One region of the Rahnella selenatireducens genome, then DNA from elsewhere that is predicted to be linked to it. Evidence: predicted binding sites of a transcription regulator. Region 1 holds the regulator's gene; each other region holds the start of a gene.
What was found. Region 1 encodes PhoB, which activates phosphate uptake and scavenging genes when phosphate is short. Its sites were predicted from a motif close to CTGTCATAAAACTGNCNNAT; they were not measured.
Positions count from the first base shown of each region.

Region 1 (4,371 bases):
AAGTTACCGCGGCAAACATGCAGACCAATCACCAGATCGTCCGGTTTACCGGCGATGGCTTTGTTGAGCACGTCAGCGTAAGTACGTGCTAACGCTTCCGGAGAGTCGCCACGCTCGCGGATTTGTTTCTTCTGATCTTCAGAACACAGATACGCCCAGACGGTATCGTCGAGTTGCAGATAACGACAGCCGGCATCGTAAAACGCTTTAATCGCGTCCCGGTAAACCTGTGCCAGATCGTCAAAATAGTCTTTCAGATCAGGGTAAACGTCTTTGCTGATGGCGTTACGGCCACCGCGGAAATGCATCACGCTCGGGCTCGGAATGGTCATTTTCGGCACCGCCGTTCCGCTGATGCTTTTCAGAAAACGGAAATCTTCCAGCATCGGGTGCGAACCAAAACCGAGTTTGCTCACCACTTTGATGCTGCGCGCTTTTGTCTGTACGCCGTTGAACTGGATCCCGTGAACCGCATCGTAACCTTCCACCCCTTCCAGACCTTCGAAGAAGTCAAAGTGCCACCACGCACGGCGGAATTCGCCATCCGTCACCACTTGCAGACCGGCTTGACGCTGCAAATCCACCACACGGCGGATTTCCGTGTCTTCCACTGCACGCAGCTGCACCGCATCAATCTCACCGTCCTGAAACTGTTTACGGGCTTCTTTGATTGCGGCCGGACGCAGGAAACTGCCAACGACATCAGCGCGGAACGGAGGGGTGGTACGTTGCATGAGAACTCCTTATGGCATCACGCCCCTGGCGGAATGCGAATGATTTACAAAGTAAATAATTACGTTGCGTTATTTATAGACATCTGGATGTCTAAACGGCTTTAAGGCCATACTGTCATGCAGCCTGTTCACCTACAACAGAGGAATTTTCATGGGACGTGAAATAAATTCATGATCACGAGGCGACTTCACTCCATAAACAGAAATGAAAAAGCCTGCTATCGGCTGATAACAGGCTTTAGGGAAATTACAGAAATTAAGGTTTTACGGAGACCGGGGAGTCTGCCCCCTGAGGAACAATCAGTTTCGGTGCCAGAGTAAACATAAACCGGGTGCCGACGCCGACTTCGCTGAGAACTTCGAGTTTCGAATTATGGTGGCTGAGCGCATGTTTCACGATAGCAAGCCCCAGCCCGCTGCCGCCGGTCTGGCGTGATCGCGCCTTATCCACACGGTAAAAACGTTCGGTCAGACGCGGTAGGTGCTGCGGCGCAATACCCGGCCCGTTGTCGCTTATCTGGAACTGCGCGCCGTGCGGGATTTGCTGCCAACTGACTTCAATCCGTGTACCCGGCGGGGTGTGATTCACGGCGTTATACACCAGATTCGACACCGCACTGCGCAACTGATCTTCGTTGCCAAAGACTTTAAGCTTTTCGTTTACGCGAAACACCACCTCATGTTTCCCACCGCTCAACGTCTGCACTTCCCGCTCAAGCATGCTCAGCATCAACGGAATATCGACTTTCTCGTGCATATCGATATTGGCGGATGCTTCGATTTTCGAAAGAGTCAGCAGTTGTTTCACCAGCCCGTCCATTCGCCGCGTCTGTTCCTGCATCGTATCCAGCGCTTTGGTGCGGAACGGCTCTTCCAGCTTGGCGTCTTCCATCATTTCCAGATATCCCTGCAACACCGTCAGCGGCGTACGAAGTTCATGGCTGACGTTGGCAAAGAAGTTACGTCGCGCGCCTTCGAGCTGACGCATCTGCGTTACGTCACGCGCCACCATCAAAAGCTGCCCCTCGGAATACGGCATCACGCGAAACTCGACGTAATGTTCATTATTAAGTTGAAGGTTCAGGGCACGGCTGAAGTCACGGGTCTGGATCCAGGTGCGGAATTCCGGATAACGCAGCAGGTTAAAAATATGCTGCCCGTTATCTTCCGGCCAGCGGAAACCGAGAAGATCCTGCGCCAGTCCGTTACACCAGAAGATATTGCCTTCTTCCGTCGTCAGAACCACTGCATCCGGCAGCGATTCAGCTCCGCTGCGGAAACGTTTGATCAATTGACCTAATTCACGACGACGTCGCCGGTTGCGCACCTGCATCTGGTTCAGCCCGTAAAACAGCGGTTCCCAGCTCCAGCGCCCGTTCGGCGGGGTGATGCTGCGGTCAAGCCACAGCCAGTGAGAGAGTTTAAGCTGGTTGTAATAATTCCAGCCCAGCGCCGCGACGAGCGACGCAAAGAGGAGCCAGCCGAAATGGCCGACGAAAATTCCGAGGATCAGCGCTGGCAGGCAAAAGAGAAAAAACTCACCGGCCAGACGTTTCCATGACAAACGTTCTAACACACAGATTCTCCGCTGTGGGGGACTCAATAACGCGTTGAGAAACGATATCCGGTACCACGAACAGTCTGGATCATTCTGTCATGTCCGCTGGTTTCAAGCGCTTTACGCAAACGACGAATATGCACGTCAACCGTGCGATCTTCCACATAAACGTTAGTGCCCCACACGTTATTGAGCAACTGTTCCCTGCTGTAAACGCGTTCAGAGTGGGTCATAAAGAAGTGTAATAACTTAAATTCGGTTGGCCCCATATCGAGCGCCTGCTCGTTGGCCATCACCCGGTGAGACGATGGATCCAGACTCAGCCCCTGCATGTCGATCACTTCCTCGACCGCCATTGGCGAAATCCGGCGCATCACCGCTTTAATACGGGCAACCAGTTCTTTGGGTGAAAACGGTTTGGTGATGTAATCATCGGCACCGACTTCCAGGCCGCGCACCCGATCTTCTTCTTCACCGCGGGCGGTCAGCATCATCACCGGAATTTCGCGTGTCAGCGCTTCACGTTTAAGGTGCTTAATAAACTGAATACCGGAACCGCCGGGTAACATCCAGTCGAGCAGGATCAGTTCAGGGTAAGGTTCAACTAACTGGCCAATCGCTGAATCAAAATCTTCAGCTTCTACTGCCTGATATCCATTCTGTTCCAGTACAAAACACACCATTTCACGGATTGGAGCTTCGTCTTCAACCACCAATATACGTCTAGCCATCGTAGGTCCTGCCAATAGGTTAGCGATCTTTTATTTGATTGCGGGCGCCATTATGCGTCAGTTTTGTGACAGATTTATGAATGAAAATGATGGTTCATTTAAGGCAAATATGACAGGTAAATTCCTGCCATCCTGCTGAAATTGGTCTGATTTATCGGGGACAGGTTCCCCCGCTGACGTTTATACTTTGCCCCATTGTCGTCATACAGGGTTCACACGGGAGTCTCATGCGCCTGATCCATACCTCTGACTGGCACCTCGGCCAGTACTTTTTTACCAAAAGCCGCGCCGCTGAACATCAGGCATTTTTGCGCTGGCTGACCGGTCAGGTGCAACAGCATCAGGTGGACGCCGTCATTGTCGCCGGGGACATCTTTGATACCGGCTCGCCGCCCAGTTACGCCCGCGAGTTATATAACCGCTTCGTGGTGGAATTACAACAAACCGGCTGTCAGCTGGTGGTGCTGGCCGGAAATCACGATTCCGTCGCCACGCTCAATGAATCCCGCGAACTGCTTTCGTGCCTGAATACGCGGGTGATCGCCACCGTGGGCGAAAAACTGGATGAACAGGTTCTGGTGCTTAACACACGCGAAGGCCAGCCCGGCGCGGTGTTGTGTGCCATTCCGTTTTTGCGTCCGCGCGATTTGCTTGCCAGCCAGGCCGGGCAGTCCGGCAACGACAAACAGCTCGCCTTGCAGGAAGCCATTGCGGCGCATTATGACGCGCTGTATCAGGCCGCGCTGGCTAAACGTCAGGAACTTGGCGTGCCGCTGCCCATTATCGCCACCGGCCATCTGACCACCGTCGGCGTCAGCACGTCTGACGCCGTGCGCGACATCTATATAGGCACGCTCGACGCCTTCCCGGCGCAGGCCTTTCCGCCGGTGGATTACGTAGCACTCGGGCATATTCACCGCGCCCAGTGCGTCGCAAAAACCGAACATATCCGTTACAGCGGCTCACCCATTGCGCTGAGTTTTGATGAGCTCAGCAAAACCAAAAGCGTTTACCTGCTTGATTTCGACGGCGCTACGCTCAACGCCATCTACACGCTGGAAATCCCCGTTTTCCAGCCGATGCAGATCATCAAAGGTTCGCTCGCAGACATAGAAAAACAACTGACGCAATTTGCTGACGGCGATGCCGGTAAACCGGTCTGGCTGGATATTGAAGTCGCCACGCAGGACTATCTCAGTGATATCCAGCGGCGTATTCAGACGCTGACCGCAGATTTGCCGGTGGAAGTCGTTCTGCTGCGCCGCAGTAAAGAACAGCGCATCAGCAGCATCGAACAACAGGAAAAAGAAACGCTCAGCGAACTGAGTGTCAGCGAAGTGTTTGAACG
Region 1 is NZ_JBKEZJ010000001.1:659,489-663,859, forward strand. Features, by position in the region: gene ACLBVC_RS03175 (cobalamin-independent methionine synthase II family protein) at 1-734, opposite strand, end outside; gene phoR (phosphate regulon sensor histidine kinase PhoR) at 991-2,310, opposite strand; gene phoB (phosphate response regulator transcription factor PhoB) at 2,334-3,023, opposite strand; gene sbcD (exonuclease subunit SbcD) at 3,251-4,371, shown strand, end outside.

Region 2 (4,371 bases), 350 kb from region 1:
CAGTTGTATTGTGTTTGCCGGTTACATTGCTACGCCGATGTTCCTCAGTGGGATCGTTGCGCTTTATCCGATGGTCTGGTTATGCCTGTTTGTCGGGCTGATTGGCCTTTGCTACAGTGGATATCTGCTGTACCTCGGTATTCCAAACTTCCTCAACATTGACCACCGCGAGGGGTTCCTGTTCTCCAGCTCAACGCTGGCGATGGGGGTACTGGTTCTTGAGTTGTTACTCGCACTGACCGTGCTGATGTGGGGTTATGGAACGAAATTGTTCTAGCCAATGAGATGAGGTCGGAGTGAAGTAGTATCCCTCCCCTGAAAAGGGGAGGGTTGGTCAGAAGCACTTTACAGTGTTATTCCTGCCAGTTTTTCAGCTTACTGGTTTTGCCGATCCCCGGGTTAAAACTGTTGGTCGGGTCGGCCTGCCGGTAAAATTCCTTCAGATGCGGTTTGGCAATATACAGATGTCCGACGTTGTGCTCTGCCGGATATTCAGCGCCTTTAGCATCCAGCAGCTCAAGCATACGGTGTTTCAGCGCTTTGCTGTTCACGCCTTTTTTGACAATGTAATCCTGATGGAAAACGTGGCACATAAAGTGGCCGTAATAAAGTTTTGCCACCAGCTGACTATCAATATCCTCCGGCAACGTTTCAAACCAGTCGCGATCGTTGCGGCGTAGTGCGATATCCAGTGCCAGAATGTCTTCTACTTCTTTCTCATGCACGGCGTGATAACGAACGGCCGCGCCTGCCGCAGCAAAGCGGTGCAGAAACGCTTTTTTGCCTTCGTCGGCGGAACAAATAAAGAAATCGCCCTGATTTTCGCTGAAGAAACGGGTCAGGAACGTTCTGGCTTCATCAATTCCGGGGCCGGACATTTTCAGCAATAAGTGATGCTCAAACCGGTCGCGATATTGTTTCATGCGGGGCGGTAAATGGTTCGGCAACGCTTTACTCAGGCACTGCATTACCCGGTCGCTGAAGTGTTTCGGCAGGAAAGGTACTTTGCTGGCGTGAGCGTCAAACTTCCCTTTGGCGGTAAACATATCCGGCATTTTGTCTGTGCCGAGTTTGTCGATCATCAGGAACGTATCTTTACCGTACACTTCGGTGATATCGAAAATATCCCGGTGCATGTACTCCCCAGCCACCGGCAGATTCGCAAAATCCCGCAGGATCTGACGACGTAATTCGGTGAGCACTGCCGTATCGTTAGTGCCGATATAGAAAACCTGCTGCTGGGTTTCTGCCGGGAATGTATCAAGACGGACAGCGAAAATCGCCAGCTTCCCCGCGCAGCCCGAGGCTTCAAATAAACGGCGCTCATCGGCGTTAAAGCGTGATGGCGTATCGGCATCCACTTCGCGGACACGCGCCGCGTAATCATGGTCTGAAGCCAGCCGCTGATCGTGCTGAATATCAGCTTCGAGATAATCGCCTTTTTCCAGCCGTGTCAGAATTTCTTCCGGCGTCTCACCCAGGTTGATCCCCAGATGGTTTACCAGCCGCAGTTCTCCTTGTGCATCTATCTGCGCATACAATGCCATTTCTGTATACGCGGGACCGCGTTTCACCAGTGAACCGCCGGAGTTGTTGCAAATCCCGCCGACGACGGAGGCACCAATGCAGGATGAACCGATGACTGAATGCGGCTCGCGGTTATACGGTTTGAGGATTTTTTCCAGCTTATACAACGTGCTGCCGGGGAAACCGATCACCTGATGGCCGCCGTCGAGCAGTTGAATCTGATCGAGTTTCAGTGTGCTGAAAATGACGATGTCGCGGTCATAATCGTCGCCGCTCGGCGTCGAACCTTCGGTCAGTCCGGTATTGGCGGCCTGCATGATGACAATTTTGTCGGCCGCGATGCAGGCTTTAAGCAATTGCCATTGTTGCAGCAATGTTTGCGGGAATACCACCGCCAGCGCCTTGCCGCCGCCGGAGCGAAACCCCTTGCGGTAGCGCTCGGTATTGCTGTCGCCGGTCAGTACATGGCGGCTTCCGGCGATTTCTTTCAGCGTGGTGATGAGTGACTGATTATCCATTTCATCTTCCTTTTTTTGACGCAGGTTCTGCAATCATAGACTTAAATGACACATAACAGGCTACAGAACATTCAGGATAATTACCGAGGGATTGTTCTTAAGTTGCTACATTTTTGTCATACGCTGTCCACTAAATCGTCATTGATGTGTCACATAACTCGCGCTTAATGAACGCCAGATAACGAAAGCAACCGAGAGACAGCATCATGGCGCAAGCTCAACTTAAGCTGGCACAGGCTGAATATCCTCAGACCGGGCCGCAACATCTGAACAAAGTGCTGGACGTAAAAGGCTTGGTGAAATCCTATAAATCAGGCCAGCGTGTTCTTAATGACATCAACTTTGACCTCCATGCCGGTGAATTTGTCGCGGTCATTGGCCGTTCAGGCGCAGGGAAATCGACTTTGCTTCACGTCCTTAACGGCACGATCCCGTTAACCGACGGCAGCGTGGTGTGTCATTACGAAAACGGTGAGCAGCAGCAACTGGCGGGGCTGACCGGCAAAGCGCTGCGTCGCTGGCGTTCGGGTTGCGGCATGATTTTCCAGGATTTCTGTCTGGTTCCACGTCTGGACGTACTGACTAATGTGCTGCTGGGCCGTCTCAGTCACACTTCAACGTTTAAATCCTTCTTCAATCAGTTCGATGATGAAGACCGTGCCCGCGCAATTTCCCTGCTGGAATGGTTGCACATGTTGCCGCATGCGCTGCAGCGTGCTGAAAACCTTTCCGGTGGTCAGATGCAGCGTGTCGCTATTTGTCGCGCCCTGATGCAAAACCCGAAAATTCTGCTGGCCGATGAACCGGTTGCCTCGCTGGATCCTAAAAATACCCTGCGCATCATGAATGCCCTGAAAAAGGTCAGCGAAGAGAATATCGCGGTGATGGTTAACCTGCATTCCGTCGAACTGGTGAAAGATTACTGCACCCGCGTTATCGGCATTGCGAAAGGGCAGATTATCTTTGACGGTCATCCGGATATGTTAAGCGACGGGATCTTGCAGCAGTTATATGGCGAAGAGCACGACATTAATTCCTGATGCTCAGTGCTGTAATGAACGTTTTAATAAATAAAGTCCGTTTTTTATTTAGGAAATAATTTTAAGCCGTACTTATTTTCACTTTCTCTCAATCTACACAAGGTCATCATTAAATGAAGAAGTTATTACGTCTGGCGGTCTTTGTTGCAGGTTCCGTTACCGCAATGCACAGCATGGCAGAAGATGCGCCTAAAGAATTGAATTTAGGTATTTTGGGTGGTCAGAACGCCACTCAGCAAATCGGCGATAATCAGTGTGTAAAAGATTTCTTCGATAAAGAATTAAATGTGGATACCAAACTGCGTAATTCATCCGATTACTCAGGTGTTATTCAGGGGTTATTAGGCAAGAAAGTTGACATGGTATTAAGCATGTCGCCTTCATCTTTCGCGTCTGTGTATATTAATAACCCGAAAGCGGTGGATCTGGTCGGTATCGTCATTGATGACACTGACAAATCCCGTGGTTATCACTCCGTTGTTGTCGTAAAAGCGGACAGCCCGTACCAGAAATTGTCTGACCTGAAAGGCAAATCATTTGGCTTTGCTGACCCGGATTCCACGTCCGGTTATCTGATCCCGAACCAGACTTTTAAGAAAGAGTTTGGCGGTACGACGGATAACAAATACAACAACTTCTTCTCCAGCGTGACCTTCTCCGGCGGCCACGAGCAGGATATTCTCGGCGTGCTGAACGGGCAGTTTGAAGGCGCGGTAACCTGGGCTTCCATGATTGGCGATCGCGAAACCGGTTATACTTCCGGCGCGTTTAACCGCATGATCCGCATGGACCATCCGGATCTGATGAAGAAAATCCGTATTATCTGGGAATCCCCGCTAATTCCTAACGGCCCGATTTTGGTTCGCAGCGATTTGCCGCCGGCATTTAAAGCGAAACTGGTTTCAGCCATTAAGAAACTGGATAAAGACGATCATGCCTGCTTCGTGAAAGCCGTTGGCGGTAAACAGCATATCGGCGAAACGTCTCTGGCGGAATATCAGCAGATTATTGATATGAAACGTGAATTGACAAAGGGTGGTCGTTAATACCCTGACTTCCTCCCCTTTCACAGGGGAGGAATAAAAAATCTCCATGTAAACCGGAAATATTATTTTGAATAAAGACTTCAATCGTTATTACCAGAATATACGCGGTAAGCAAAAGCGTGAGGCGCTGATCTGGTCAGGGCTGATGCTTCTCTTATATTTATGGTCTGGCAATGTTTCCGAACTTAATCTGAAAACTATTATTGTTTCAGCTCCCAGCTTTTTTGATTATATCGGTCA
Region 2 is NZ_JBKEZJ010000001.1:305,743-310,113, reverse strand. Features, by position in the region: gene ACLBVC_RS01495 (Yip1 family protein) at 1-277, shown strand, start outside; gene dld (D-lactate dehydrogenase) at 354-2,045, opposite strand; gene phnC (phosphonate ABC transporter ATP-binding protein) at 2,252-3,085, shown strand; gene phnD (phosphonate ABC transporter substrate-binding protein) at 3,199-4,131, shown strand; gene phnE (phosphonate ABC transporter, permease protein PhnE) at 4,199-4,371, shown strand, end outside.
Region 2: phnC (phosphonate ABC transporter ATP-binding protein) is a predicted target of PhoB. The motif match lies at 2,192-2,211, and genes of this name have one in related genera.

Region 3 (4,371 bases), 590 kb from region 1:
TACAGGCCTGGGTGATGAAACTGGTTCGCCTGGTCATGAAACTGACCCCTTACGGCGTTCTGGCACTGATGACCAAAGTGGTTGCCGGTTCCAACATTCAGGACATCATCAAATTGGGCAGCTTCGTGGTGGCGTCTTACCTCGGTCTGGGTATTATGTTCGTGATTCATGCCGTGCTGCTGTCTTTCACCGGCGTTAACCCGGCGAAATTCTTCCGTAAAGTCTGGCCGGTGCTGACCTTCGCGTTCACCAGCCGTTCCAGCGCCGCCACTATCCCGCTGAGCGTGGAAGCGCAAACTCGTCGTCTGGGTATTCCTGAATCGATTGCCAGCTTCGCAGCATCCTTCGGTGCCACTATCGGCCAGAATGGTTGTGCCGGTTTGTATCCGACAATGCTGGCCGTCATGGTTGCGCCAACCGTGGGCATCAACCCGTTTGATCCGGTCTGGATTGCCACGCTGGTCGGGATTGTCACCCTGAGTTCCGCCGGTGTTGCCGGTGTCGGCGGGGGTGCGACTTTCGCAGCACTTATCGTGTTACCGGCGATGGGCCTGCCGGTCACGCTGGTCGCGCTGTTGATCTCCGTCGAGCCACTGATTGATATGGGTCGTACTGCCCTGAACGTAAGTGGTTCTATGACTGCCGGGACAATCACCAGCCAGCTGCTAAAACAGACAGACAAAGCGGTGATGGATTCTGAAGAAACCGCTGAACTGGCTCATCGCTGATACCGGTTCACTGAAAACAAAAAACCGAAGCCAATGGCTTCGGTTTTTTTATATCTGTGTTATTTATCCAAAGACTCAGAACGGGTAGTCGTGAAAACCAATCTGCTCAGAGATGTTGCGCGCGGCGGTATGCAGCATTTCGACGTAGTGCGCTTTGCTTTCTTCTGAGAAACGGATAGTAGGGAACGAAATACTCAGACCGGCAATCACCACGCCAAAACGGTCAAACACGGGAACCGCTATGCAACGAAGTCCCTGTTCCTGCTCTTCGTTATCTTCCCCGTAACCCTGCACACGCACCTGATCAAGCGCAGTCTGCAAATCAACGGCATTCATAATGGTGTTTTCAGTGCTGCGGGTAAACTCAATTTCCTGCAACAACGCGCTAACTTCCGCTTTATCGCCCCAGGCCAGAAGCACTTTACCGATAGCGGTAGTGTGCAGCGGATTGCGGCGACCAATGCGCGAATGCATGCGTAGGTTGTACATCGAATCGATTTTATGAATATAGACAATACCGTCTTCATCCAGCGCGCCAAGGTGGATCGTTTCGCGGGTCAGACGGGACAGTTCACGCATCTGAATGTCGGCACTGCGGATCAGATCCACATTTTGCAGCGCTTTCGCCCCTAACTCGAATAACTTCAAAGTGAGTGAATACTTTTCAGATTCCCCTTCCTGCGCCACGTATCCTAAAGATTTCATCGTCTGCAAAAAACGATAGACGGTACTTTTGGACATCATAACGCGCTGAGAAAGTTCAGTAATACCAATCTCCCGTTCTTCACCCAGGGCCTGCAAAATGCCAAAAACTTTCAGAACGGAAGAAACAGAATCGGGTTGCTTATCAAGATCTGCGATAGCCATAGGACGAATTACCTGCTCGCGTGAGTTTTGTTTCAAAAAAAATAGAACGTGGTTTTTATTATAGTGGTAAGCATCGGCGATAAGCAATCAACCCGATGCGTGAGAATGTAAGAACTGTTAAGCCAGTTTCATAACGGAGAGTTCAGTAAAAAATTCATTACATCGTGTGACAATTGTCACTTTAACTTCATTAGCGTAGTAATATTCCCCTCTCTGATGACTACGCACTGACATAACTCATGACACCTACACCCAACGACGGGCTTCCCGTTCCACAACGTTACGGTGCGATCCTCGCAATTGCTCTGGGTATTACCGTTTCGGTGCTGGACGGCGCAATTGCGAATGTCGCCTTGCCTACTATTGCCAATGATTTTCATGCCAGCCCGGCGGCCTCAATCTGGGTCGTGAATGCCTACCAATTGGCGATTACTATTTCACTGCTCTCTCTGGCGTCTCTGGGGGATATTTTTGGCTATCGCCGCATCTATCAGACCGGCCTGCTGGTATTCAGCATTACGTCGCTCTTCTGCGCCCTTTCCGATTCGCTGCTGACGCTGACCGTCGCGCGCGTATTGCAGGGGTTCGGGGCGGCGGCGATCATGAGTGTGAATACCGCGCTGATACGTATTATTTATCCGCAACGTTTTCTTGGGCGGGGAGTGGGGATTAACGCGCTGATCGTTGCTGTATCTTCCGCTGCAGGGCCGACGATTGCAGCGGGGATATTATCCGTGGCGTCATGGCAGTGGTTGTTTGCAGTTAACGTTCCGATTGGTATTGTCGCGCTGATTCTGGGTCTGAAATTTCTTCCGGCCAACTCAACACGCAGTCAGGGGCAGCGTTTTGATATCACCAGCAGCGTGATGAACGCGCTGACCTTTGGCCTGCTCATCAGTGCAATCAGCGGTTTCGCGCAGGGTCTGAACCATCTGCTGATTTTGGGCGAAGTGATAGCGCTACTGATTATTGGCTGGTTCTTTGTCCGCCGTCAGTTGTCGAAACCTTTCCCGTTGCTGCCGGTGGATTTGCTGCGCATCCCGATTTTCAGCCTGTCGCTGGGCACGTCGTTGTGCTCTTTCAGTGCCCAAATGCTGGCGTTCGTTTCGCTGCCCTTCTTCCTGCAAAATACGCTGGGGCTGAACTCTGTAGATACCGGCCTGCTACTGACGCCGTGGCCGCTGGCAACGATGGTGATGGCACCGATTGCGGGCCGTCTGGTAGAGCGTTTCCATCCGGGGATGCTGGGCGGTATCGGGTTGATTGTCTTTTCATTCGGGCTGTTTTCGCTCTCACTTCTGCCGCCAGAACCTTCGCATCTTGATATCATCTGGCGCATGTTATTGTGCGGTGCAGGCTTTGGTTTATTCCAGTCTCCGAACAATCACACCATCATCAGTTCCGCACCGCGTAACCGCAGCGGTGGCGCCAGCGGATTGCTGGGAACGGCACGACTTTTAGGCCAGACAACCGGTGCGGCAATGGTTGCCCTGATGTTTAACCTGTTTCCGTCACACGGGACGCATGCATCGTTAATTCTGGCAGGGACACTCGCCGGCGCGGGCGCGCTGGTCAGTCTGATGAGAATGACGCAAAAAACCAGCAGCCAGAAAGCCGCTGAGGGTTCTAAACCATAAATTCCGGAAAGCAAAATGCCTGGCATAAGCCAGGCATTTCTCTACATCTAAACGAACGGATGTTTATTTGATGTACTGACCGCTGCGCAGCGCTTCGATACGTTTGTCCAGCGGTGGGTGAGACATAAACAGCTCACTGAAAGACTTCGATTTGCCGTTGATACAAAACGCCATCATGCTGCCCGCTTCCTGCGGTTCATGGCTGGTTTTCAGACGCTGCAACGCAGCAATCATTTTTTCACGCCCAACCAGTTTCGCCGAACCGGCATCCGCGTAGAACTCACGGTGACGCGAGAACCACATGGTGATAATGCTCGCCAGAATACCGAACACCAGCTCAAGCACCGTCGCCACCGCAAAATAAATCATCGGATTGCCGTTACTTTCTTCGCCATCACGGTTGCCGGAAAGGAAACCAGAAGCCACCTGCGCAATCAGTCGCGAAATGAAGATCACAAAGGTATTCACAATACCCTGAATCAGCGTCATGGTGACCATATCGCCGTTCGCAATGTGGCTGATTTCGTGGGCGATAACCGCTTCGGCTTCGTCCTGGTTCATGCTTTGCAGCAAACCTGTGCTCACTGCCACCAGCGAGGCGTCACGGCGCGCACCGGTTGCGAAGGCATTAATATCTGGAGCGTGATAAATCGCAACCTGCGGCATGGCAATGCCTGCCTGCTGAGACTGGCGACGAACCGTTTCCATCAACCAGCGCTCAGTTTCATTTCGTGGCTGCTCAATAACTTCACCACCCACCGAACGCAACGCCATCCACTTCGACATCAGCAACGAGACAAAAGCACCACCGAAGCCAAACAGCCCGGCCATGATCATCAGCCCCGGCACGCTGCTGGACTGAATGCCCGTCAGGCTTAACACCAGCCCAAAGACCAGCATAACCGCCAGGTTAGTCAGCAGGAACAACGCTATACGCATCATAAAATTTTACTTCCTCATTGTTACTTCGTTGTTATTGATTGAGTCACACCGCCGGCACATAGCCTGCCCGGCTGTACTGATCCTATGGGCTTCTTCCCCAGATTCAAGAGTCCCTGCCCGCTAAAGGTCTAAAATCACAATACTTTACATTTTGAAGCGTTTTATTTCACAACCACCGCTGAAATCTATAGGGTTCC
Region 3 is NZ_JBKEZJ010000001.1:66,572-70,942, forward strand. Features, by position in the region: gene ACLBVC_RS00325 (L-cystine transporter) at 1-728, shown strand, start outside; gene kdgR (DNA-binding transcriptional regulator KdgR) at 804-1,595, opposite strand; gene ACLBVC_RS00335 (MFS transporter) at 1,835-3,232, shown strand; gene htpX (protease HtpX) at 3,296-4,174, opposite strand.
Region 3: kdgR (DNA-binding transcriptional regulator KdgR) is a predicted target of PhoB. The motif match lies at 1,713-1,732, and genes of this name have one in related genera.

Region 4 (4,371 bases), on a different contig from region 1:
ATCCCCATAAAAAAGAGGTGCCATTGGCACCTCTCATTCAACTCAAGCTCAGACGGTTTGTCTTACGCTTCTTCTTCCTCGTCACGTAATGGCACGATCAGCATGTCGATATGGACAGTGTTGATCAGCTGGCGCGCAGAGGACATCAGCTTGCTCCAGAAATCCTGGTGATGGCCGCACAGCACTAAATCCACACCGTATTTGTTGATGGCATCGACCAGCACTTGCGCCAAATCGCCGCTGCCGCTCAGCGTTTCTGAAATCGGATAACCCGCGTTTTGCGAAAGCTCATTCAGTGCGTGGTGCGTTTCTTCGGAAATGCGTTTCTGCATGTCACCCAGGTTCACGTCAATCAGGCCGGTGTAGAGGTCTGAATAGTTCACATCAACGTGGATCAGGGACACTTTGGCGTTGTACGGTCGCGCCATGGAAACGGCTTTCTCGACCAGAACCTTGCTCTCAGGTGACAGGTCTACAGCGATAAGGATGTGTTTGTAAGCCATAAGAAAACTCCTTCCATAAGTCGGTTAACAGCAATATCAGCATCATGCGAATCTCATGAGATCAGTATAGCCCCAAAATGGTGAGAGAAATCAAGCATACAGATCCCATTTCCTAATCTGACAATCTATAGATACAAATAATATGAACAGTTACAGATTCGTTTCCTACACTCAATAATGCAGGCTTCTCCTGCTTTAGCATTCTTCTGTGATAAGAAAAGAGGGCGGGCGAATGTTGCCCGGGGGTGTGAAATCGCGGAAAGGCAGGGCGAAACGTCGGGTGTGCGGCAGATTTTGAGCGGCATTGCGCGGTGTCAGTTCGCCTTGAGGGGGAATCATGATCAGTCCCGTTGCGCTGTTTTGGGCTTTATGTTTTGTGTGTGTGGTGAATATGCTGCGTTATTACTCGTCTTTGCGCGCGTTGCTGGTGGTGCTGCGGGGCTGTGATCCGTTGCTGTATCAGTACGTGGATGGTGGGGGATTCTTTACTTCCCACGGCCAGCCCAGCAAGCAGATAAGACTGGTTCGCTATATTTATGCTCAGCGCTATGTTGAACATCACGACCCTGAGTTTATTCGCCGGTGTGAAAGAGTACGCGGCCAGTTTGTCCTGACGACATGTCTGGTTGGACTGATTCTTATCAGTATGCTGGCCATGTTGATCTGGTACTGACACGTCTAAAGCCGTTGTGAGGAATGTGTGAAAAAGGGAATAAAAAAAGGCGACCTGTTCTGAGAACAAGGCCGCCTTTTTTACATCCGCGCCTGAGCACGCAGGTTTATCAGATAAGCTTCAGCGCAATCCAGTACAACACGCCGGAAAGAACAATCGACACTGGCAGGGTTAAGATCCACGCCATCGCGATGTTTTTCACGGTTTTAGCCTGAACACCGCCGCCATCCACAATCATGGTGCCCGCAACGGCTGAGGACAACACATGCGTGGTGGAAACCGGCATACCGGTGTAGCTGGCCACACCAATCGAAACCGCTGCGGTCATCTGCGCAGACAGGCCCTGTGCGTAGGTCATGCCTTTTTTACCAATCTTCTCACCGATGGTGGTCGCAACACGCTTCCAGCCAATCATAGTACCCAGCGCAAGTGCCAGGGCTACCGCGATGATGATCCAAATTGGCGCATATTCGACGGTTTGCAGAATGTCGGTTTTCAGCTCGCCGAGGAAGCGTTTATCCGCTGCGGAGGTTTCCGGCAGCTTAGCGACTTTATCGGCCGTATCAGAAACACACATCAGCAGACGGCGCATATGGCTGCGTTCTTCCGGTGCCAGATCGCTGTAAGACTGAAGATTGGTCAGAAGTGTCTGTGCGCGGCCAATCGCGTCAAGCGCATGGCTGCTGTCGCAATGGAAAACTTTTGTCTCATCGGCTGGGGCGATATTGACGTCCGGTGCAGGCACCAGAGGCGTCTGAGCCACAACATGTGGAACGGCATCAACATGCTGCTGATAGTACTGACCGAGGTGGGTCACGGCGTCGCGGGTACGGGCAATGTCGTAACCGGTCGCGCTCATGTTCACCACGAAACCTGCCGGAGCCACACCAATCAGCACCAGCATGATCAGGCCGATACCTTTCTGTCCGTCGTTCGCACCGTGAGAGAAACTCACACCGATTGCGGACAGGATAAGGCCAATACGGGTCCAGAATGGCGGCTTCTTCTTGCCGTCTTTCTTTTCACGTTCTGCCGGCGTCAGGTGGATACGGGCGTGTTTTTTATTCCCGCTCCAGTAGCGACGCAGCAGGAAAATCATGGTTCCCGCCATAATCATCCCGACCAGCGGTGAGACGATCAGTGAGGCGAAAATGCCAATCATTTTCGGGATGTTTAACGCATCAACCACCGACGTGTGGGTCATCAGTGCGTTAGTCAAACCCACGCCGATAATGGCGCCAATGAGGGTATGGGAGCTGGACGCCGGCAGGCCAAAATACCAGGTGCCGAGGTTCCAGATGATCGCCGCCAGTAACATAGAGAACACCATGGCAAGGCCATGCGCGGAACCTACATTCAGCAACAAATCGGTTGGTAGTAAATGGACTATGGCATAGGCCACGCTCAAACCACCGAGCAGGACGCCAAAGAAGTTAAATACCCCTGCCATCACGACCGCTAATTGCGAACGCATTGCCCGGGTGTATATGACGGTTGCTACTGCGTTGGCCGTATCATGGAAACCGTTAATGGCTTCATAGAACAGAACAAACAGTAACGCGAGAATCAATAACGAACCGGTATGAATATCCAACCCGGCAAATAGATGCAGCATAATTGTTACGCCAGTTAGTGGTCATGAACGCCGCGCATTATCTGCGAGAACAGGGGGACGGGAAAAGGAAAATATGACATTTTTTTGACTAAAAACAGTTCAATATTTAGGTTTGTTTCAATTAATTTTTTATATATCAAAATCTTATTCCTCCTTTGGGCGTTGAAACATTTACTTACGACGTTCAGAAAACCACCTCCCTGACTGGTTTAAGGGGCGTCTGTCCCTTACAATCCGCGTCGCAATGCGGCTAAAGCCCATTGGCACAGGGGGAAGCCCTGTCTAAAACGTAGCTGAAATTTCCGGAAAGAGAGGCCAAAAGTGGAACAGGTAGATGTGGTAGTCATTGGTGCGGGTGCGGCAGGCATGTTCTGTGCAGCGCAGGCCGGACAGGGTGGCTGCCGGGTTCTGCTGCTGGATAATGGCAAAAAAACCGGACGAAAAATTCTGATGTCAGGCGGCGGTCGCTGCAACTTCACCAATCTGTATGCCGAACCGGCTGCCTATCTTTCAGAAAACCCGCATTTCTGTAAATCTGCGCTGGCGCGTTATACCCAGTGGGATTTCATCGACTTGGTCAACCGCTACAACATCGCCTGGCACGAGAAAACGCTCGGGCAACTTTTTTGCGATGATTCAGCGACGCAAATTGTGGCGTTGCTGGATAAAGAATGTGAACTGGGGAATGTCGATGTGCGTCTGCGCAGCGAGATTTCAGACGTTCAGAAAACCGACGATGGCTTTATTATCAAAGTGAACGGCTCAACTGTAAGCACTCACTCACTTGTGATTGCCAGCGGCGGACTTTCTATGCCGGGGCTGGGCGCCTCGCCATTCGGTTATCGTCTGGCCGAACAGTTTGGCCTGAAAGTTTTACCGACCCGCGCCGGTCTGGTGCCGTTTACGCTGCATAAACCCCTGCTCGACCATTTACAGACGCTTTCCGGCGTCTCCGTGCCCGCTGTGCTGACAGCGCAGGATGGCACGGTGTTCCGCGAAAGCATTCTGTTTACGCATCGTGGCATGTCCGGTCCGGCGGTTCTGCAACTTTCAAGTTACTGGCAGCCTGGTGAGTTTGTGAGCGTTAACTTACTTCCTGATGTCGATCTGGCGGCGTTTCTCAATGCGCAGCGGCAGGAACATCCGAACCAGAGCCTGAAAAATACGCTGGCGATGCAGCTGCCGAAGCGTCTGGTGGAATGCCTGCAAACGCTCGGGCAACTGCCTGACGTCACGCTGAAACAACTGAACGTGCCACAGCAGGCTGAACTGGTTGAGCAATTGCAAAACTGGCAGGTGCAGCCGAATGGCACTGAAGGATACCGCACGGCGGAGGTCACGCTGGGTGGCGTCGACACGCGTGAGTTGTCTTCCAAAACCATGGCAGCGGCAAAAGTGCCGGGCCTGTATTTCATCGGTGAAGTCGTGGACGTGACCGGCTGGCTGGGAGGCTACAATTTCCAATGGGCGTGGAGTTCTGCATGGGCGTGCGCGCAGGATTTGATTACCCGACCGAAAGGCGCGAAATAGCCATATGACAGGGGGATCCCACCGTTTCTTCATTTTTCTCCCCCTGTTTC
Region 4 is NZ_JBKEZJ010000006.1:194,613-198,983, forward strand. Features, by position in the region: gene uspA (universal stress protein UspA) at 63-503, opposite strand; gene uspB (universal stress protein UspB) at 841-1,176, shown strand; gene pitA (inorganic phosphate transporter PitA) at 1,286-2,791, opposite strand; gene ACLBVC_RS12350 (BaiN/RdsA family NAD(P)/FAD-dependent oxidoreductase) at 3,113-4,321, shown strand; gene ACLBVC_RS12355 (serine hydrolase domain-containing protein) at 4,326-4,371, shown strand, end outside.
Region 4: pitA (inorganic phosphate transporter PitA) is a predicted target of PhoB. The motif match lies at 2,863-2,882, and genes of this name have one in related genera.